2 regions of the Alteromonas sp. ABM1_013 genome follow, and region 2 is predicted to be linked to the other one. Evidence: predicted binding sites of a transcription regulator. Region 2 holds the regulator's gene; the other holds the start of a gene.
The links. Region 2 encodes sigma-54, which starts transcription at its own class of promoters, with help from an activator protein. Its sites were predicted from a motif close to GTTGGCACGNNNNTNGNNT; they were not measured.
Positions count from the first base shown of each region.

Region 1: ACXAGK_RS02930 (flagellar assembly protein T N-terminal domain-containing protein) is a predicted target of sigma-54. The motif match lies at 3,142-3,160, and genes of this name have one in related genera.

Region 1 covers NZ_JBSWXH010000001.1:700,080-711,140, reverse strand. The annotation lists gene ACXAGK_RS02955 (chemotaxis protein CheV) at 1-374, opposite strand, end outside; gene flgA (flagellar basal body P-ring formation chaperone FlgA) at 644-1,375, shown strand; gene flgM (flagellar biosynthesis anti-sigma factor FlgM) at 1,479-1,808, shown strand; gene flgN (flagellar export chaperone FlgN) at 1,880-2,311, shown strand; gene ACXAGK_RS02935 (LPP20 family lipoprotein) at 2,453-2,938, opposite strand; gene ACXAGK_RS02930 (flagellar assembly protein T N-terminal domain-containing protein) at 3,234-4,415, shown strand; gene ACXAGK_RS02925 (transglutaminase-like cysteine peptidase) at 4,582-5,262, shown strand; gene ACXAGK_RS02920 (bifunctional diguanylate cyclase/phosphodiesterase) at 5,269-7,203, shown strand; gene ACXAGK_RS02915 (helix-turn-helix transcriptional regulator) at 7,178-7,774, opposite strand; gene ACXAGK_RS02910 (HlyD family type I secretion periplasmic adaptor subunit) at 7,774-9,141, opposite strand; gene ACXAGK_RS02905 (type I secretion system permease/ATPase) at 9,138-11,061, opposite strand, start outside.
Region 2 covers NZ_JBSWXH010000001.1:435,605-446,665, forward strand. The annotation lists gene ACXAGK_RS01860 (spondin domain-containing protein) at 1-302, opposite strand, end outside; gene ACXAGK_RS01865 (spondin domain-containing protein) at 315-1,130, opposite strand; gene ACXAGK_RS01870 (response regulator transcription factor) at 1,355-2,107, shown strand; gene mgtE (magnesium transporter) at 2,162-3,520, opposite strand; gene ACXAGK_RS01880 (HPr family phosphocarrier protein) at 3,694-3,966, opposite strand; gene rapZ (RNase adapter RapZ) at 3,966-4,811, opposite strand; gene ptsN (PTS IIA-like nitrogen regulatory protein PtsN) at 4,895-5,338, opposite strand; gene hpf (ribosome hibernation promoting factor) at 5,352-5,639, opposite strand; gene ACXAGK_RS01900 (RNA polymerase factor sigma-54) at 5,670-7,151, opposite strand; gene lptB (LPS export ABC transporter ATP-binding protein) at 7,225-7,950, opposite strand; gene lptA (lipopolysaccharide transport periplasmic protein LptA) at 7,953-8,498, opposite strand; gene lptC (LPS export ABC transporter periplasmic protein LptC) at 8,467-9,045, opposite strand; gene kdsC (3-deoxy-manno-octulosonate-8-phosphatase KdsC) at 9,042-9,590, opposite strand; gene ACXAGK_RS01925 (KpsF/GutQ family sugar-phosphate isomerase) at 9,591-10,571, opposite strand; gene ACXAGK_RS01930 (calcium/sodium antiporter) at 10,574-11,061, opposite strand, start outside.

The DNA of each region.
Region 1 (11,061 bases), 260 kb from region 2:
TGAGGTGGTGGCATGATGGCATCCCAGTTGGTATTGATAATGCGCTCAACAGCGCCAACCAAAAAACCTTGCACCGAGCGGTTGTATTCAGCAATAACGATAAACGCGTTAGAGAGGTCTTCAATTTTACGACCACGCGTAGCCATACTCAGGTCAATAACCGAAATAGTTTGGCCACGAATGTGTGCCACCCCACGAACTAGTGGATTTAGTTTTGGCATTGCCGTAAGCGGAGGACACTGCAATACCTCGCGCACTTTAAACACATTAATCCCAAACCGCTGACGGCCGTTCAGTCTAAACAGCAACAACTCTAAGCGGTTCTGCCCAACAAGCTGCGTTCGCTGGTTTACCGAATCTAAAATACCCGACATAGGTCACCTCTAAGTAATACTGGGCATGATCATTGCCTCTTATGATAAGAATAGACAATATCACTAAATTTTTGCAGGTCAAACGACAGAAAAATGACACTGAAGGTTTAATTAAGCTTCACTAACGTTTTAATACTGCCTATTGAATCATGTCATGTTGAAGCGTGTACTTTTACACCTTGAACTAACTATTGTTGTTAAACCCGCGGTTTACAAACATAGATTTCACTAAGCATAGTCAATTAATCGCAAACTGAACACGAAATGTCATGATGAAAAAGATAAACGAAAAAATGCGTACCAGATTCTCTCGCTCGTTAACCTGCTTAGTAGTTGGTTTGCTAATCGGCTCACTAAGTAGGCACTGCTATGCTGCGGCGTCCAATCATGAACAAGTTGAAAGCGGTGCCAAGCAGTATTTGATAAATCAACTTACTGATAATGCGCAGGATACTAACATTGATGTGGATATTGTGAAGATAGACGATCGGATAAATATCCCGGACTGTCCAACCGGTTTCCAATATAATGCTTCACAGGAAGCGTTGAGCCAATCCTACATATCTGTTCGTGTAAGCTGTAAAAATAACGAGTGGTATTTGTTTACCAGCGGCCAAGTGACGCGAACTAAAGAAATTGTGGTGACTCTGGGCGCAATTAGCCCTGGAACTGTATTAACCTCATCAAATTTAACTAAGGCAAAAGTAGATGTGAGACGTTTACGCTATACCGCGTTTACCGATTTAGAATCGTTAATTGGCGCTAGAATGAAACGCCGCATTACCGATGGACAAGCAATACAGTCTAATATGCTATGCTTTGTGTGCAAAGGCGATAGAATAACTATTACCGCCGAGGTTGCGGGAATGGAAGTTAAGACTGCTGGAATAGCGCAGCAAGATGGTGTGGTTGGCGATAATATAAAGGTTATCAATGCCAGTAGCCAGAAGGCCATTATTGCCAGAGTCGCAAGCCCTGAAGAAGTCGTGATACACTTATAAAGGTGAGCGTAAAATATCTACTATTTTGTTCTCAATTTAGCTAAAGATATTAGTCTAAAGGCCGATATATATTACAGAGGCAAGAGAGTAGTGAGGACTAGATATGGCAATTAACAATATAAACAATGGGTTACCTAAAACGCCCGTTGATAATGGGAAAGTAGCGCAGCAGAACCAGACGCAGCAATCTCAACAACAAGCTTCAGCGCAATCGGCACAAACGGCCGCAGCGCCGAGACAAGATTCGGTTTCATTGACGCAATCTGCTCAGCAGCTGAATCAAGTCCAGAAAAAAGGGACTGAGGCTCCTGTGAATCAGGAAAAAGTTGATCGCCTTAAAAAAGCGATTCAAAGTGGTGAGTACAAGGTTAATCCTGAAGTGCTTGCTAATAAAATCTCGAAGCTAGAATCCGAGATTTTTGGTACTAAATAATTCGGCACTAAATAATCTGGTGTCAAATAACTAGTTAGAATTTATCAGACACGTTCAATGAGACAAGTATAGTGACAGAACAAGTAAGCCAGTTAACACAAGCATTATCACGTCAAGTGGAGCAAATGACTTCACTTGCGTCGCTGCTTGAAAAAGAACTGCAGCTTATTAGCTCGCGTGACGCCGAATCATTGATGAATTTGTTAGACGAAAAAACAGCCCTTCTGGGTTCTATTCAATCACTGGATTCAAGTATCGAAGATGCTATTGCTAACGAAGATGCGATGTCGGAAGACGATGAAGCATTAATGGCTAACGCCAAGAAGCTTCTGGAAGATTGCAAATATCGAACACAGGTTAATCAAAAAGCCGTAGAGCAAGGACAGCTACGCCTCACACATTTGCGGAATTTGATGATGGAAGTTCGAGCAAAAGAATCACTTACTTACGACAAAAAAGGGAAGCCGAAAGGCGGAACCTTAGGCTCTGGAGTAAGTGCATAGGCTTTTAAATAGCCTTGTATCGCCCTAAAGCGTTAACTACGCTGTGCATAAACCACATCACCAGTTATCCCACTCGATTATCGCGTATTTTTTAGCATCCCGCTGCAAAGTAATTAGCGCGAATCGCCTTTAACTTACTTCCTAGTAATACTTTACATCTTTTACTCGACGCGGCTTAGCAGTCGACAAATAAATATCATAGACTTGCTGCATATCTAAAGAAAGCTCCGTAACGTAGGTATCCTCACCCACCGGATAAGTCTTAACGACCTCGGCGCCTCTTATTACTCCTTCCACAGACGCGCGTAACGTTTCACTGTCAACAACAAGACGTGATACAGATTGACTACCTTCGATTTTTTGACCATACACCTGCTCGGTTAACTCGCGGTATGCATCTAATTTTGACGCTTTCATCGCCATTATCAGCTTCATACTGTCAGACTCGCCTTTTTGTGATGAAATTGGCGCGTAACCAACCGCCTTTAAAACAGGGTAAGTTTCAGGCTCAACGGTTTCCCACTCGACGTGCTTATCGATAATGCCACATCCACTCAAAGAAACTGCCAGGCCAAACATAGAAGACCGCAAAAGTAGCTTTGAATTTTTTAGTCTATTCAACCACATAATTTAAAACCTCTGTGTGCATTAATAACGACTTAGTGACGTCTGATTGTTTACTTTCATTACCTATGTAGGCTAATAACCTTTGAGCAAAGCGTTATGAGGCGACTAAACTTTCATAACACATTTTGCAGTTTTAGACCTTGGTTAGAAGGAAATAAGCAATATATGCGCCCGTTTGCTTTTAAAGATAGCTTCCCACTTTAATTGGCACTTTTTTCGCATAGAACTCGCGTAGGTCTCGCATAGATTACGACATTATTTAACCGCAATAACTAAACAACCACAGAGGTGTCACGTGCGACAAGCAAGCAAAACAACGCTAATGGCATGTTTAAGCAGAGCAATGGCCGCTGTTTGCCTACTTAGCCTAATCGCTGGGCAAGCCCATGCCGTTTGGTATGAAGCCACAGGACAGGCTGTGGTAATGAACGGTAACAAGGAAGCAGCAAAGCGCGCAGCAACACAGGATGCGCTCAAACAAGCTATGTTATTTGCTGGGGCGTCAGTGCAAAGTGTAGCCAAACTCACTAATGGGCTTCTGAAAAACGAAGAGATGACAATTAGTTCAACGGGCGAAGTCGAACAGCTAGAGCTTGTGAGCGAAACTTACAACGGTGATGTAGTCACTGTTAGTGTACGTGCAGACATTTTTCCTAAAGGGGAAATATGCTCAGCACAGCAGGACGAAAAACACTTTGCCACTACTCACTTTAGGATAAGAAACAGAGCACAACTGACTGAAGGAAATATTCCACATTTTGATAAGGCGTTTACGCAGCGTTTAGCTAAGGCAATGCAAGAACAGACAGACAATCTCAGTATTACTTACGTTGCTCCCCATACTGCAAAGTTTGATAGCCGATATACCGACAAAAACGTACGTACACTATCAGATCAAAGTAACACGCAATTCGTTATTGTCGGCGTTATTGATGATTTAAGCGTTACACAAAAAGAAGCATCCATGTTTACACCATGGCGAAGCAACACTTCACACCGTGCTTTTGCAATGTCTGTACAAGTTTATGACGGAATAAACGGCGGCCTGTTATTCAGTTCCTCTTACAATGCTAATGAAGAGTGGACGTTTGACAGATTTGAAGACATCGATGAATTTTCGTCCACTTTTTGGCAATCACGCTACGGTCAGGCGATTGATGGCTCAATCAGCCAATTAATAGAAGATATTAAAGAGTCGACAGCCTGCCAACCTGTAACGGGTCGTGTTATCAATATTGCGAACAATAAAATTTCGATATCTCTTGGACGAGATAATGGCATTTCTGAAAAAGATGAACTATATCTTTATCAGGCCAAAGAGGTGGTCGACAATCGCGGTAGAAAATATCTTCAATATACGCTCTACCCCGGTACGTTTGTTGTTGATAGTGCTTATGGCAATTCATCAGTGATAGTCAACGCTGAGTCTGGAATTACTGCTAACATTCAGGAAAATGATTTTGTAGTTAAGAAGTAAATTAGTTTTCACTTTATCAATGTAAGTCACTGGGGTAGAAATAACGGGGTTGGAATATCAGCAATGCCGTGATATATCTATAAGTACGTATAATATTCAATACTTAAACTTTAGTCAGAGGCAAGTACTCTTTCTTATACTTTAGTATGACCTGCATAATAAAAATATGACCCTTTCTCTGTTTGCGTCGCACTGCTTAGCATTAGTGGCCTTGCTACTGGCTGGACAACAACTGAGGGATCACTATGTCATCGAGTTTCCAAAGCTCGAACAGGAAGTTAAAAATAATTTTGGGGCTGACAAAGCGTTACATGTCAGCGCACTAGAAACTAAACTTCACGACCTTGAAAATAAGGCTGTTAAAGAACAGCTTATCGGTGTAAACGCTTTCTTTGACGAGCATATCCAGTACGCTACCGACGATATCGTATTCAAACAAAAAGACTATTGGGCCACGCCTTCGGAGCTTTTTGGTCATTCTCGCGGAGATTGTGAGGATTATGCCATTGCAAAATACGTAGCTCTGCTACACTTAGGTATCGATAGTTCTAAACTTCGCCTAATTTATGTAAAAGCGAAAATTGGTAGAAGCCGAGTAACGCAAGCACATATGGTACTAGGATACTATGATTCCCCTTCATCGGATCCTTTGGTGCTAGATAGCTTAGTGTCTAATGTGTTGCCAGGTTCTCAACGAACGGACTTAATTCCTGTATTCAGTTTTAATGATTCGGGTATTTGGCAGCCGGGTAAAACTGCACAAGTTTCTTCGTCTACCAGCAGACTATCAAGGTGGCGTGATGTTATTGAGCGCATGAAGCAGGAGGGGATTAGCAGAAGGTCTTAGGAGTTTATGTCAATAACAAGAGAATTATGGCTAGCCATTGTAGTCGTCGTCCTTGTTGCAATTGCAGGTAGTGTCACAATTCATGGAATAACTACTAAGCAATACGTAGAAGAACAGCTATATTCAAAAAACTTAGACAACGCGAGTATGCTTGCTCTTACCCTAAGTGGGCTTGATAAAGACCCTGCTTCGCTCGATCTCTTCATAATGTCACAATTTGACATTGGTCACTACGCTTCCATTGTACTTCAAAAATCTAACGGTGAAATAGTTTCTGAATACACTCATGAAGTGCAGTTGGACGAAAATACTCCAAAGTGGTTTTCAGATAACTTTTCTCCCATAGTCAAACCAGGTATCGCTCAAGTAAGCGAAGGTTGGGGTCAGTACGGTACGGTTTATGTCGAAACAGATACCAGCTTTGCCGTTGCATCAATGTGGCGCGCCACTAAACGACTTATTTTTGGTTTGTCTCTTGTTGGCATATTTTCAGGCTTTTTAGGGGGCTGGGCTCTGCGTTTCATCATCCGGCCTTTAGACGGTGTTGTGCGCCAAGCTGAATCATTTCAACAAATGCAATTTATCCAGCTGAAAGAGCCTCGTACGTTAGAGCTTAAGCGTGTAGTGCGCGCTATGAACTTTCTTGCTACCAATTCTAGAAAGATCATGGATGAAGAGAATACGCGCCTTGATCTTATGCGCTATAAAACCCAATTTGATGACGAGTCTGGCGTTGCTAATAGGGATTACTTCATTTCAATCTTGAAAGGGCAGCTGGCTTTTAGAGATACTGAAGGTGTGAACTGCCTTTTCTTCGTCAGATTTACCGAAGGCAAAGGCTTTTTGCGCTCACCGGCAAATATCAGAAAAAAGCGTATTCGAGATTTTGTTGAAGAAATTAACGATTGCCTTGCGTTACATCATCATCAATTTACTGACAGCCGAATTGCTAGAATGCAAAAAAACGAGTTTGCTATTTTGCTTACTGAAACCCATGATGCCGTAGCTATATCTGAAGCAGTTCATGGCGCCTGCCTAAGTGCATTCAGCGAAGTTGGCGATCCCAAGGTATTTCAGTCTGTTGTTAAACTTCGCCCAGATGATAGTTTCTCTGCTTTACTAATGCGTGCAGATGCGATGATTGATGAAGCAGAACTACTAGATATGGATGAACCCTTTATCGAGTCGACCCTTAAAGAATTTATTAGCTTGGTAGAGCAAAAACGCTGGGAAAAAGAGTTACAAAATACTATTGACGAATGTGGTGTAGAAACCTTTAACTTCCCGGTTTTAGATATTGACCGCAATTTGGTTCATTATCAGAGTTGGGCGGGCGTTACAATAGATGGTGAACTAAGAAAAAGTGGTTATTATACCCATTGGGCTCGCTATCTCGGGCTTCTACCCCAATTAGAGCTAACAACGATTACTAGCCTGATCAACTATATCAATAACACTAAAACAAACTCAAAATTTGCGTTTCTCTGTTCTGAGCAATTCATGCTCAACCCAGAGGTTCTTGCTCAACTTTATTATCAAATCGGTACCAACGAAAAGGCAGCGAAACAGTTGTGTTTTGAGGTGCGAGAATCTACCGCGACGCGCTTCCCTGATGAGTTTAGAGACTTTTGTACAACGCTAAAAGCCAAAGACAGCGAAGTGGGCTTGAAGCGAGTTGGAGAATCTTTCTCGCAACTGTTGAACGTGCAGGAAATGGGTTTAGATTATGTAAAAATCGATTCAGCGTTTATGGCAGATATCGATTTCAATCCTGCCAATCACGCCTTTATACGTGGGTTCTGCTCCCTTGCGCATACTTTTGGTATAAAAGTTTATGCAGACGGCGTCAAGCGCTCAGACCATCAAGAACTATTCATTGAATTAGGGATAGATGGTGTGGTTTCACACATTGAAGTTATAGAGCATCTTTTAGATGACTAAACTCACCTATACGAAGTAATAAGCTTATCCTGTCTTTCGCTTCAAACTTATGAAGGAGCGTACCAACATATTCTTTAACGGTACGCTCAGTAATGCCGTGCTTCCTTGCTACCTCCTTGTTGCTTAACCCCTCCAAAATACCATTTAATACATCTTTTTCTCGGTTGGTTAGCTCTCGCAGCACAGGGAAATTCCGTTTCGTCTGCAAATTAGCAGCGACATTTGATGTAGTCACTGTTAATAACTCGTTGGGCAACCACATGCCTCCAGCTTCTATAACACGGGCTACAGAAGATAGTAGAGATTGGGTTCCTAATGCATGACAATATGCTCTAGCACCCAACATTAGTGCTGTTTGCATCTCTAGGCGGTCATATTTGTAGGTAAGTAAAACAAGATTTTCAGCTTTTTGTTTTGCCTCAATCAGTAACTGACGCCAGTTATTATCGCTTGCCATAATCCATACGCAGTCACTACTATCGCACTTCAGTTCATTGACACTACTATAACTAGACCAAGAGTATTGAGTAAGTGCCCCTTGTAAGTCTTTTTCTGCAATGAAATGTCTCATTAACGCTCCCTCAGCGCAGAGGCTGTCACATTAAACAAAGGCGATAAAATGTAATTAAGAACGGTTTTCTTGCCCGTTAAAATATCTACTTGCACAATCATTCCGGGCAGAATATCTAAGGATTCATCTGCAATGCTTCGCTTTGTTTCAAGTCTGACAAGGTAATAGGTTTCATCTTTTTCATTGGTAATGGCATCTGCACTAATGTGCTGAACCTCAGCCGACATGCCACCATAAATAGTAAAATCGTATGCACTAAATTTCAGGATGGCCGGCTGCCCTTCTCTAATAAAAGCAATGTCTTTCGGTGAGACTTTGGCCTCAACAATGAGCTGGTCGTCTTGAGGTACTAGCTCGACAACAGCGCTACCAGGTGTAATAACGCCGCCAACCGTGTTGATAAGTAGCCGTTGAACCGTTCCATTGATAGGCGAACGCAAATCAGCTTGCGACACCACATCTTCTAAACTTGTTTGAGACTGCTGTAGCATAGCCATTTCACCAGTTGCATCGGTCAATTCTTGATTCCATCGATTAACTAGCTTGAGGCGGGCTTCTTCCTTCTTAATAATTTCTTCTTCAATAGCATTTAACCCACGCTCTATTGCCACTTTAGATTTGCTGATGTTGCCTTCAAGCTCAACAATTTGGCGCTCTAATCTAAGAATTTCGATTTCCGACACAGCTCCTGATGCTAATAATGGTTTAGTCACCGCCAGCTCTTTTTTAGAAAGCGTCAGCACATTTTGATATTGGGATAGATTAGCTCGCTCTTCTTCAACATCTTGTCGGCGTTGTAAAATGCGAGAGTCAGAACCTGCCGCGATTTCATCAAGCTCAGCTAAATTCGAGTTATAGAGTTTTCTCTCATTATCAACGATGGTAGGCGCTTCTTCTTGAAGCTCTCGGTTAAACCGCAACACCTCGCCCTGGGTGAGCGCAGATAAGCGCTGAACCTTTGCCGCAAGTGCTGCAAATTGAGTAGTATTCTCCTCTAAACTGGACAAAAAGCGCGTTGGATCAACTTTTAATAGCACCTGCCCTACTTCGACGGTTTGTCCTTCACGTACTAAAATCTTTTGTACTATCCCGCCATCGTATGATTGAAGCACCTGCAGCTGCTGCGACGGAATCACCTTCCCATCACCTTTAGCCACTTCATCAATCTCGGCGAAATAAGACCATACCACTAACAAAAATAGCACTATTAGTACGACATAGAGCAGACCACGGGCTTTTACCGGCGTTTGCATAATGCGCGACCATTCCGCTTCTAACACCCAATCTTGACCTGGGGGCGGCGCAAGCCAGCCTCGCATTAGCCGCTGTAACCAGTCCTTTTTTTCACCATCACTTTTCAAAATCATGGCGCCCTCTTCAATACTTGACTGGGTTGTCTAAACTGCACTAGTACCTCTTCCTTTTTTCCATCGGCAATCACTTTTCCGTTTTCTACAACAATGACCCGTTCTACCAAGTCGAGTAATGTGGTTCTGTGAGTATTAATGATGAGAGTTTTACCTGCCGTTGCCGCCTTAATCGTTTCCTTCATCTGCGCTTCATTAGTTGAATCCATGGCTGAAGTTGGTTCATCCATAATGTAAATTGCTGGGTCTCGCACTATGGCCCTTGCCATCGCCACAGCCTGACGCTGCCCACCCGACAGCAAGCAGCCACGCTCCCCCACATTTTGCTCTATGCCACTCGAGCTTCCATTAACTAACTTTGCCAAACCACATTGAGTAATGACTTCCCAAAACTCAGCCTCGTCAATATGTGTATCTTCTGGCAAAATATTGTCTTTTAATGAGCCGTGAAAAAGGCTCACATCTTGCGGTACATAGCCTATTTGTTTACGTAACAGCGTTGGGTCATACTGCTGAAGGTCTATCCCATCCAACAAAAGTTGCCCTGATTCAGGGCGATAAAAAGCCATAAGAAGCTTGTTTAACGTTGACTTTCCGCACCCGTTTTTGCCCAAAATAGCAACGTGTTCCCCTTGTTTAATAGAGAAGTTAATGTCTTTTAACGCGAGTACGGTTTCATCTGGATACTTGAAGCAAAGCTGGCTAGCGTCAATATTCCCTTTTAGCACGACATTGTTTTTAATCTGTTTGTTGCTACCTGTTTCACTTGGTAAAGACATAATGTCATCAAGGGCATTCTTTGCGGTTTCAGCGTGATGGAATTGCGCAAGCAATGCGGCAGCCTGAGAAACCGGCCCCATAGCTCGGCTTGATAATAAATAAGCGGCGATTAGTCCACCTTGTGTTATCACGCCCTCAATAATGAGGTAAACACCAGTGAGGATAATAACCACACCCACAGATTGCTGGATCCAGAGCGCAGCGTTATTAACCGACATTGATACTAAACGTAGTTTGGCGTTGACTTTGGCAAGGAAGATAGTCTGCTTTTCCCACGCACTTTGATTTCTACTTTGATAACCAAACGCTTTAACGTCCTCTAATGAGGTTACGCTTTCAGTCACAAGGGAGCTTTTACGAGAGCTGATTTCCATCGATTCTTCAGAAAGAGAACGCATTACCCGCTGTGCCTTCATCGCATAAAGAAAAAGCGCAGTAGCACCAATGAGTATTGGAATGATCAGATAAAAATCAATCATGGCGATAATGACTACGAAAAGTAGCCCAAAGGGTAAATCAACCAGAGCCACTAAAGTGACTGAACCGAAGAACTGCCGAATACTTTCAAAAGACTGTAGGCTATTTATGAATGAGCCACTTTTAGCAGGCTTGCTGGCTAAATTTATAGACAGCACTTTTTCCATTATTTTCGCCGATAGCGTGACATCTAATCGACTCGCCGCCAACTCTACAAAATACTGTCTAAGCATGCGCAATAAAAAATCTGCGGCAAGCACAAGTAAAACACCAATAGCGAGTGCCCACATGGTTTCTAGCGCAGCATTTGGCACTACCCTATCGTAAACATTCATCACGAACAGGGGTAATGCGATAGAAAGCAAACTGATAAAAACGGACGCTAAAAGAACGTCGCGATACAAACCTTTTGCCGTTCTTATGGATGACCACAACCAATGCCCTACGGATGACTTGTCAATTTGCGCATTCGTTTCTTGTGCATTCATCTCGGGGCGAGCGAAAATGACATACCCTGTATAGCTAGTACTTAGCTCATCTCTTGGTACTTCGACCACAGCATCATCGAGTTCCGGGTATGAGACTCTGGCATGCGTTTTGTCAAGCCCATGTAGAACGCAGGCTTGCTTATCACTGAGCACTAAAACAGCGGGTAGTATTGCA
Region 2 (11,061 bases):
TCGCCCTCACTAAATGAATGGAAGCCCGACTCGTGCAATATGACTGCGGCAGGTGCAAAGGGCTGGGAATACGTCAAATTAGTAATTTGAACCGTGTAAACCGCTGAATTACCGTTTATACCATCTTGTCCGTCGGAACCGTCTTGGCCGTCTGCGCCATCGGCACCATCTTGACCGTCGACTCCAGCTTCACCTTGAGGACCCGTTGGCCCTTGAGGTCCTGTATCACCATCGTCGCCGCACGCCGCTAAAAGAGCTGATAGCATTAATAACGTACTGAGTTTTACTATTGGATTAGTCATTGTAATGGCTCCTTAAGATGCAGGAACAGTAATAACTACACGTGCTACTGGGTTCAACCAACGGTGTACGGTAGAGTCCAGATCACTGGCACCAGCGGCGCTATCAGTATCGCCAAGCGCATTGCGGTGAATGTGCACTGGGCCATCTTCACCATCTTCTATTTCACCATTAACTACCTGTGCCCCCACACCAGTGCCACCTGTACCTAAATCAACGATACGAGTAGGTGCACCGCCACCGGCAACACCAGGAACACCATATCCACCAAGCGCATTTCCTGTCCCAGCTTCAACAACGTCAGTACGAGCACTATTTAGCTCATCGTTTAACTCAGTACCGGCATCGTAAGCATTTAAATAATACGTATAGGTGCCAGGTTCAGTAGGGATTTCAATACTGTCCATACCTACAAAGGCATCATTGGTCGGTATCAGCATAGATAGCAGTGAAAGATAAGGCTTGTCCATTGTGTCGAAGGGATAACTTAATGTTGCTTTCGGGGCTAGAAGACCGCCAAAACGATGCCATGTGTTTGAGCCATTGTCTGTATCGACAGGACCCAATAACGCCTCAAAGTTAGCGCCGCTTGAATCAGCGTTTTGCTCATCATCAATAACCCCCGCTTCAGCAAGCCAGGCTAACGCCGATGAAGCTGGCTGGCCCACTTCAAAAGCGTCAACGGTGTCATCGTGCGCAATAACTAGGCGCGGCGTAAAGCTTTGCGCTTGGGTTAAATTAGTAATTTCAACATCTAAGGTAACGGCTTGGCTTACTGAAATTGTTGCTAGCGACAGTAGGGTAGCGCTAGCAAGTTTAGTGAATTTCATCTTATTGTCCTTGTTTATGGCTTAATTCGCATAAAAATTTAGGGCAGTAAAATTTTTAATTCATCACAGAACTATCACAAAAAACGCACAGATTTGTATCGATGAATAACACTATTGTTAGAAATTTTTAGTGCTTATTTATCAATCAAAAAAATTGTTATTAATGTGAAATAAAAACACGGAGGGTCGGGTCTTGTTTTTTATCGGCGAATTAGGAGCGAGTTATGATCCTTATCATCTACAGCGGGAATAAGTTTCAACAAAACATATCGCAATGTTTGAGCAAGCATAGTTTTCTTTATGACGCAGTCTCTAATTTTCAATCAGCAGAATCCTTGCTAAAAGCACAACATTATTCACTTATAATCGTTGAATCGGTACGAAACGAGATGTGCCTGCAGCGTATTAAAACTCTCGTAGACGCTAACTCCGAAAGCTGGGTAGTGGCTGTCGAAAGTGAGATGTCGACAGCAAATACGGCCTGCTCGGAGGTAGATGAAGCAAATTATTATGAAGCGGGTGTTGATGACTACCTTACTGGTACGTTTGACGAACGCATGTTTTCGGCACGTATTCGCTCTCATATGCGTAGAAGTATGCCTAACCATGAAAACACGAGAGCTTCCGGTGGTAGTGACGAGCGTATCGAGATAGGCCCGCTTAGCGTCGACTTGCGTTATCACAGCGTGACGATTAATGGGCAATTGCTGACACTAACAGCACGAGAATTTACCTTGTTGAATTATTTCTGTCGTCATCCCAATCAGGTTTTTTCTCGCAACCAACTACTTAGCGAGGTGTGGGGCTATAATCACGAAGGGTACGAACATACGGTAAACACCCATATTAATCGTCTACGCAGTAAACTCGATAAGGTTAACAGTATTGAAAATGGCGGACAGCTAGTACAAACCGTATGGGGTGTCGGATACAAACTGAATATTAATGGGTATACAGCCAATTCGTTAATTGCCTGAGCGCATAATATCAAAAATCGCTAGATCCTAATTAAGGATGATTATTTTTTAGGCTTAAATTAAAAACAGCGTTGCCGTACCTAAAAAGGCAAAGATACCAACTACATCTGTTATCGTAGTTAGAATAACGCTTCCAGCAAGCGCTGGGTCTATTTTAAGGCGCTTCATGATCATGGGTAAAGTTGCGCCGGCAAGCGCTGCCGCAATCATGTTTACCATCATCGCAAAGGCGATAATAACGCCCAGCATGTAATCTTGCTTCCAAAGTGCGATAACAGAGGCAATAAGCACTGCCCAAATTGCCCCATTTAAAAAGCCAATCGAGATTTCTTTACTGATAAGCCAACGCGAGTTACTGGCATTTACATGACCGAGCGCCATACCCCGAATAACAAGGGTTAGTGTCTGGTTACCAGCCACGCCGCCCATGCTCGGTACGATAGTATTTAATATAGCTAATACGGCAAGCTGGCTTAGCGTGGCTTCAAATAAGTCACTTACCATTGCTGCCATTAGCGCAGTCACTAAATTTACTGCCAGCCAGACGGAGCGGCGTTTAGTACTTTGCATAACCGGTGCAAAGGTATCTTCATCATCATCAAGACCCGCCATACTCATCATTGAGTGTTCGGCGTCTTCACGAATGATATCAACCACGTCATCAATGGTAATTCGCCCAACTAAGCGATGATTTTCATCAACTACCGGCGCTGAAAGCCAGTTATAACGCTCAAACAGGCTTGCCACTTCATCGTCGGGCATGTTTACCGGAATGGCCTCCGACTCTTCGTCCATAACATCAGACACCTTGTCGTCGGTATCCGCGGTGAGAAGACGGGCAACAGGGATGATACCGACCAGATTGTCGGTTCTATTGACCACATAGAAAGTGTCTGTATTTTCCGGTAACTCACCTTTTAAGCGAATGTAGCGAAGAACCACATCAATGGTTACATCAGGACGCAAGGTAATGGTATCGGTGTTCATGATGAAACCAGCGGTTTCCTCACCGTAAGACAGCGCCTGCTCTGCACGTACGCGGTCTTGTGCATCCATTGAATCGAGAATGTCTGCCAGCACAGGTTCAGGAAGGCTACTCAGCGTTTCTGCCAAGTCATCGGTATCCATTTCTTCAAGTGCATCAACCACATTGGCGGGGAGCATCTTTGTGATAATACCGTTTCGAACATCATCAGAGAGTTCTTCTAAAATATCACCGTGAAAGTCGCTATCAATTAGCTCCCACAACTCATCACGGGTCCTGCTAGGGCTAGATTCGAGAATATGCGCAACGTCTGAAGGGGGAAGTTCAAGCAGAAGCTTACGTACAGATACAAATTGACCGTTTATCAACGCTGCGTTAAGTGCGCGTAATTGGGTTTGTACGTATTTAGAAACAAGCGCTTCTGCCATAAGGCGTTATTCCTACTAAGCTGATATGGAAAATAAAGGCTGTGTAGCCTAAGTGTGCGTAGAATATCGCAATTATATTAAGTCTGTCATGATAATTGCGTGGCTTTTACGCAAGAATTTGGAATTACTAAGCTAGCTGTTGATTAATTCGTCAAGAGATATTCGGGTTGAGACTATTCGTCTTCGTTAAATCTGCCTTCAATTAGCTCCTCAATTGCAGCAAGTGCATCGACCGCGTCATCACCATCGACAATAACATCTACCTGTTCACCTTGGTGACTTTCCAGCATCATCAAGCCTAAGACGCTGCTTGCATCGGCTTCTTTATCGCCTTTTTTCAAAATGATTTTGGCATGAAACTGATTAGCAAGCTTAACCAATTGCGTGGCTGCTCTGGCGTGTAAGCCTAGTTTATTGACGATTGTAAGCGTTTTTTGAATAGTCATTACTGGTTCAACTCTCTGTGACGAATTTGAACATCAGGGTGTATTTCGCTGAACGTTTTCGACAAGGTTTGGGCAATATAGACTGAGCGGTGTTGGCCGCCAGTGCAACCGATAGCCACAGTCACATAGCTTCTATTGTTGCGTTCTAAATGGGGAAGCCATGTGGTCATCAAGTTTTGAATCTGCCAAATAAATTTGGTTACTACGGGTTGTGAGCCTAAAAATACTTCCACGGGGGCATCTAACCCAGTTAAGTGTTTAAGGTCTGGCTCCCAATGCGGGTTAGGTAAAAAACGCGCGTCAAAAACGTAGTCAGCATCTTTAGGTATGCCGTGTTTAAAGCCAAATGACTCAAAGACAAGAACAAGGCGTGAACTTTTCTTACCCAATATACGTTCACGGATCAATTCGGCGAGTTGATGTATTGTTAGCTTGTCTGTATCTAGGTATAAATCAGCGCGTTCAGTAATTGGCGCAAGAAGCGCAGACTCCGCCCTAATAGCCTCCGATAGAGACTTATTTAGCTTAGCTAAAGGGTGAAGACGGCGAGTTTCGCTAAAACGCTTAACCAGAACGTCATCGCTTGCGTCAATGTACACTATAGTCATCGACCAAGAAGAAGGCAGGTAATCTAGAATCTCTACCAAGTCATCTGGATTTTTGGGAAGATTCCTTACGTCGATACTTACTGCAACTTGATCGTATTCATCAACAACAGTATGGGTGAGGGTGGGAAGCAAATTTACTGGGATATTATCAACACAGTAGTAACCTAAGTCTTCCAATGCGCGAAGTGCGACAGACTTACCAGACCCCGAACGACCACTGATTATGATCAGCTTCACCTAAATTCTCCCTTATATTCTGGTTTCATCACATACGAGTTGTCGAATAAAGCGCCTACCTATGAGGTGTAGGCACTTATTGTTTAACTTAATGCAGAAATAATTTCGTCGCTGGTTGTTGCACGACGTATTGTTTTAATCGTTTCTTTGTCGCTTAGCTTACCGGCTACGGTAGCCAGTGTCTGAAGGTGTCCTTCGGTTTGCTCTTCGGGAACGAGAAGAGCAAAGAATATGTCTACGGGCTTTTCGTCTAGGGCATCAAAGTTGATAGCTGGTGTACTTGTTACAACGATTGCTATTACCTTCTCAAGGCCGGCCAAGCGACCGTGAGGCAGTGCTATCCCGTTACCAATACCCGTGCTACCCATACGTTCTCGAGCCATCAAGCTATTTAGAACCGTTGCCTGGTCGATGTTATCGTTATGCTTGGCAGCGATATCAGCGATGATCTCAAGAATTCGCTTTTTACTATTACACTGAACCGCACACTCGGTGCGGTCCAGACTTACGATGGCTTGTATATCCATGCTCAATTAACTACTAATGTTTTTTCAGTTTTTCCTTATGCTTGATTACCTGCCGGTCGAGTTTATCAACCATGCTGTCAATCGCCGCATACATGTCGGTATTTTCTGAGGATGCGAATACTTCAGCGCCACTTAAATGAACAGTCGCTTCAGCTTTTTGATTTAATTTTTCAACGTTCAGGATGACATGCACATTAGAAATGTGATCAAAGTGACGTTCAAGTTTGCTGAACTTCGTATCGACATAATTACGCAAAGAGTCGGTGATTTCGACATGATGACCAGTAAGGTTGATTTGCATATTTCGTCTTCCTTATATTATTAAGCCCGTTTAAATAAGGCTTTTGCGTTGGTTCGACGGCGGGATCGACAATGATTCCCGGTATTTTGCTATTGTTCGCCGAGCGACTTTTATGCCTTGCTCGGCCAACAATGAAGCAATCTTGCTATCACTTAGCGGCTTGCTAGGATTTTCCGCAGCCACTAACTTCTTGATCAATGCACGAATCGCTGTAGATGAACACTCACCACCTGACTCTGTTGCTACGTGGCTTGAGAAGAAATACTTCAATTCGAAGATGCCACGGGGCGTATGCATATACTTCTGCGTTGTTACACGCGAAATAGTCGATTCGTGCATATCTACCATTTCTGCGACATCATTTAGCACCATTGGTTTCATCATTTCCGGGCCGTGCTCAAAAAAGCCCATTTGCTGCTGCACAATGCAATTTGCAACCTTCATTAAGGTATCGTTGCGAGATTCAAGGCTCTTTATGAACCACTTGGCCTCTTGCATGTGTGAGCGGATGAATTGTGAATCGCTGCTGTTCTTGGCACGACGACTCATCGCTGCGTACTGTTGGTTTACGCTTAATTTAGGCAGACTGTCGGGGTTCAGTTCAACCACCCAACGGCCATTTTTCTTGGTTACTGAGACATCAGGAATAACGTACTCAGGCTCTTTAGTAACTAAAGCACTACCTGGGCGAGGATTCAAGGTTTGAAGTAAACGCATTGCTTCGCGCAGCTGCTCTTCTTTCAATCGGCTCTTACGCATTAGCGTGCGGTAGTCTTTACTGCTCAGTAAGTCTGAATATTCCTCAATAAGCTGCTTCGCTTCAGCAAGCCACGGTGTGTCTTCTGAAAACTGGCGTAATTGCACCATAAGACACTCTTGAGGTGTACGAGAACCTGAACCAATGGGGTCGAACATTTGAATGCGCTTAAGTACACACTCTATTTCGTCCATTTCGATAGGCTCTTCTAGATCATCGTCGTTGACCGCTTCTAAGATGTCGTCAAGAGTAACGGTTAAATAACCTGATTCGTCAATTGAGTCGATGATTGCTGTAGCGATAGCGCGGTCAGTATCTGAAAAATGAGTGAGGCGCATTTGCCAAAGAAGATGTTCTTGGATGTCTTCTGTGGTCTCACCTTGGAAGATTTGTTCATCATCATTAGATGGGCCAGGTGCAGGCGCGGAAGAAGCCGAATAATACTCATCCCAGGTACTGTCGATAGGTAGCTCATCGGGAAGATCATTCTTCTCCAGTGCATCTCCCGCTTCTAGCGTATCGCTCGATGCAGAAGCGGTCGCTTCAGCAGCGCTATCGTCACTATCGACATTGTTCTTTTCTACTTGTGGCTCGTCGTTACTTTCTTCCACTTCTAAAAGCGGATTAGAATCGAGGGCTTCTTGTATCTCTTGCTGGAGATCAAGCGTAGAAAGCTGCAGCAGTTTAATTGCCTGCTGAAGCTGAGGTGTCATGGTAAGTTGTTGGCTAAATTTTAGCTGTAAAGATGGTTTCATCTACGTCTTATTTAAATGCTCTAAATTAAATATACCAGAGCGAAACTGAAAAATGACAATTAGGTTACACTAACTATAGCCTGAATTGTTCGCCTAGGTATACGTCCCTTACTTTTTGATTACTTAAAACCTGTTCCGCAGTTCCTTGCGCAATAAGCTCGCCATGACTCACAATGTACGCTTTTTCGCAAACATCCAATGTTTCGCGTACGTTATGGTCCGTGATAAGGATACCAATACCCCTATCTCGCAGATGCTGTATTATCTTCTTTATATCATTAACTGATATTGGATCAACACCGGCAAATGGTTCGTCTAACAAAATAAATTGTGGTTTTGCTGCCAGAGCTCGAGCAATCTCTACGCGACGCCGTTCTCCCCCTGACAAACTCATCCCCGTACTATTACGTATATGGTTGATATTAAATTCATCAAGTAGGGCGTCTGCTTCTTCTTCTTGCTGCTGTGAATTTAAATCTTTACGGGTTTGCAAAATGGCCATGATATTTTCATGTACCGTAAGCTTTCTAAATATTGATGCCTCTTGCGGGAGGTAGCCTATACCGCGGCGTGCGCGCTCATGCATTGGCTGGTGAGTAAGCTCATTATCATCAATTTCGATCTTGCCTTTGTCTAAGTTGACTAAGCCTACAATCATGTAAAAAGTGGTGGTCTTACCAGCGCCGTTAGGGCCGAGAAGACCAACAATTTGACCGGTAGACACTGAAAGGCTTACATCGCGAACAACCTGTCGCGATTTATACGATTTAGCAAGGTTTTTAGCGCTCAAAGTTGCCATTGCTATTCATTGTCCTCGTTGTCTTTCTTAGACGATGTTTTACGAATGGTGTCAGGAGTAAATACTGTGGTAACACGACCTTCACCATCTTCACCGGCACCACCCGTTGCAAGCAATTGTTCAGTAATCATATCGAACGTAATCTTATCACCTTGCACTTTACTGGTATCTTGCTGTAGCTCAGCATTACCCGCCAAAGAAATAGTGCGATTAATTACTTCATAGCGAATTTCATTGGCTTTCGCTGATACCGGTGTACCGTCTTCTAGTGATTGAGAATAGCTTGCAGGGTTGCCACGGGCGATAAATATTTCACGGCCGCTGCCATCTGTAGCTATTACTTCTACTTCATCAGCTTCGATTAGGAGTGAACCTTGGGTAATAAGTACATCTTCCTTGTACAGCGCGGTTTTGTTTTTACCATCAATAAACTGGGTGTTTGACCCTATCTTAATGGGTTGTGAAAAATCTTCTTCACTGGCTATTACCGCACCGCTAGCGATGGCAAGTAGAACGCTAGTTGCTAGGGGAATAAGTCGTTTGTACATGATCTAAAAGCTCGTATTCTTGTGTGCGTAAATTCGCGTTAAACCCATTGCTTAAAATAAGATATTGCGTACCCAGTATCTCAACGGGTTGATCAGATGTCATTTGTTTCGTGTCTAAATTTATCTGGATGTATTCCGTGGATAAACTTTTGACAAAATCATCGCTGGTTTGATTTTCAATAACAACGCTATCTTCAAGCTGAATTAATTCATTGTTATAAAGCGTTCCTTCCTGCGCAGTTACAACCCAGGGTGATGAAGCGCTTTCTGTATAAAGGGTATATTTAGGTTGCTGGAATAAAACAAAGCCTAATTGGTCGTAATGCTCCATCGACTCTGCAAAGACTTTGTGATTTAACTCACCGTCTTGGTTGTACAAGGTTGTTGTTAAGTTTTTTGCCTTGTAGGCAGGCTTGAGCGCATCATTTTCGCTACTACCTTGAGTTTCAGGCTGCTCTTCCATCCACGTTGGGATGTACATAAGCATAGCTAAGATAAATAGCGCCGATATACTTAAACCTAAGCGATTGAAGCCAAACTGGCTCATACACTAGCTCCGAAAATATCATTTGCAACGCCTTTAGCTTGCAAAATGGTGTCCGATATTTCTCGAACTGCGCCAAATCCACCCGGAAGTGTGGTGATCCAGTTCGCTTGCTTTGCAACAAAAGGGTGAGCATCGGCAACCGCAATTTTTACCGCTACGTGCTGATACATACCTGTATCGGGCATATCGTCTCCTACGGCGGCAACTTCGCTTGAGTTCAACCCTAGGCTTTTCATTAATTCGCCGAGGGCGTCAGCTTTGTTTTCTTCACCCTGAATAATATGTGCTACGTTTAGCGCCTTCATTCTGTTTTCTACAATTGCTGAGCGACGCCCTGTTATCACGGCGACGTTAACACCATTACTTACCAAGGCTTTCACGCCATATCCGTCTCGGGTGTGAAAAGCTTTAAGTTCTTCACCGTCGTTGCCCAAGTAAATGCGACCGTCTGAAAATACGCCATCCACGTCACAAACCAGTAACTTAATATTTGCCAACTGCTCAAAAAGTGCCTGGTCTAAATCGGTGTATAGAGTTGTCGTCATTTAGAGTACTCCCGCTTTCAAAAGCATGTGCATGTTGAAGGCTCCGACAGGGTTGCGCTTTTCATCGGTAACCATTAGTGCGCTTATCTTATGGGTTTCCATTAGGTTTAGGGCTTCTACAGCTAGCTGCTCTGCTGTGGTTGTTTTGCCGCCTTTGGTCATTACATCTTCTACTGTCGCGCTATGCACATCTATACGGGCATCAAGTATTCGGCGTAAATCACCATCAGTAAACACGCCTGTTAACGAACCATCGGGTGCGATAACACCAGTCATGCCTAGGCCCTTTTTGGAAATTTCTAAAAGTGCATCAGCAACAGTTGCATTTAAATTTACTAGTGGGATATCACTGCCACTTAGCATGATATCACTCACTTTAAGCAGCAGCTTTCTACCTAAGCTACCGCCGGGGTGCGACAGCGCAAAGTCGTCTGAAGTGAAACCCTTTTGGTCAAGTAGGGCTACCGCTAGGGCATCACCCATAACCAGTGTGGCCGTTGTGCTTGATGTGGGCGCCAGACCCAATGAACACGCTTCTTTTTCTACACTAATATCCAGCACTACATCTGCGTGTTGGCCTAGCGAGCTATCAGCACTATTGGTCATCGCCACTACCAGAATACCTAAGCGCTTAACCACGGGCAGCAAGTTAACTAACTCATTGGTTTCACCAGAATTGGAAATGGCTAATAGCACATCTCCTTTGCTTAGCATGCCCAAATCGCCATGGTTGGCTTCACCGGGATGCATGAAGAACGCTGGAGTACCTGTACTGGCTAGCGTAGCCGCAATTTTATTACCGATATGTCCAGATTTTCCCATACCGCTTACAACCACTTTTCCCTTACAGTTGAAGAGAATGTTGCATGCAGTGATAAAGTCACCATTTAAGCGCTCAGCAAGGTTAGCAATAGCCTGCGTTTCAATGTCGATAACGCGCTTTGCCGATTCGATATAGTGCATCTGAGTTTGTGTATTCATGATTATCCGAACAGCCAATATTGGTAGCCGATAAAGCAAGCCAGAAGTATAAATCCATTGGTTCTTGATATTGTACGCTTTCCAATTAAATCAAAGCTGAACAAGAACAACAGCAAGGTTAAACCGAGCATAACGTACATGTCTCGATTATAAACGTCAGGGTCTAGCAGACCTGGGGCAATTAAACCTGGCATACCAAGTACGGCTAGCAAGTTGAAAATATTAGAGCCGATAATATTACCAAGTGCTAAATCATCTTCACCTTTAAGCACACCTGCGACACTTGCTGCTAATTCCGGAAGGCTTGTGCCAAACGCGATAATCGTCAACCCAATAACCAAATCAGAAATGCCCATGTATCTGGCAATTTCAACGGCTGAGTTTACAAGAAAGTGGGCACTTAAAGGCAATACGACAAGGCCAACACCAATCCAAATAAGCGCTGAGGTATTAGAAACGCCTTTAGGGATTTCATCTGCGGTCTCAGCTA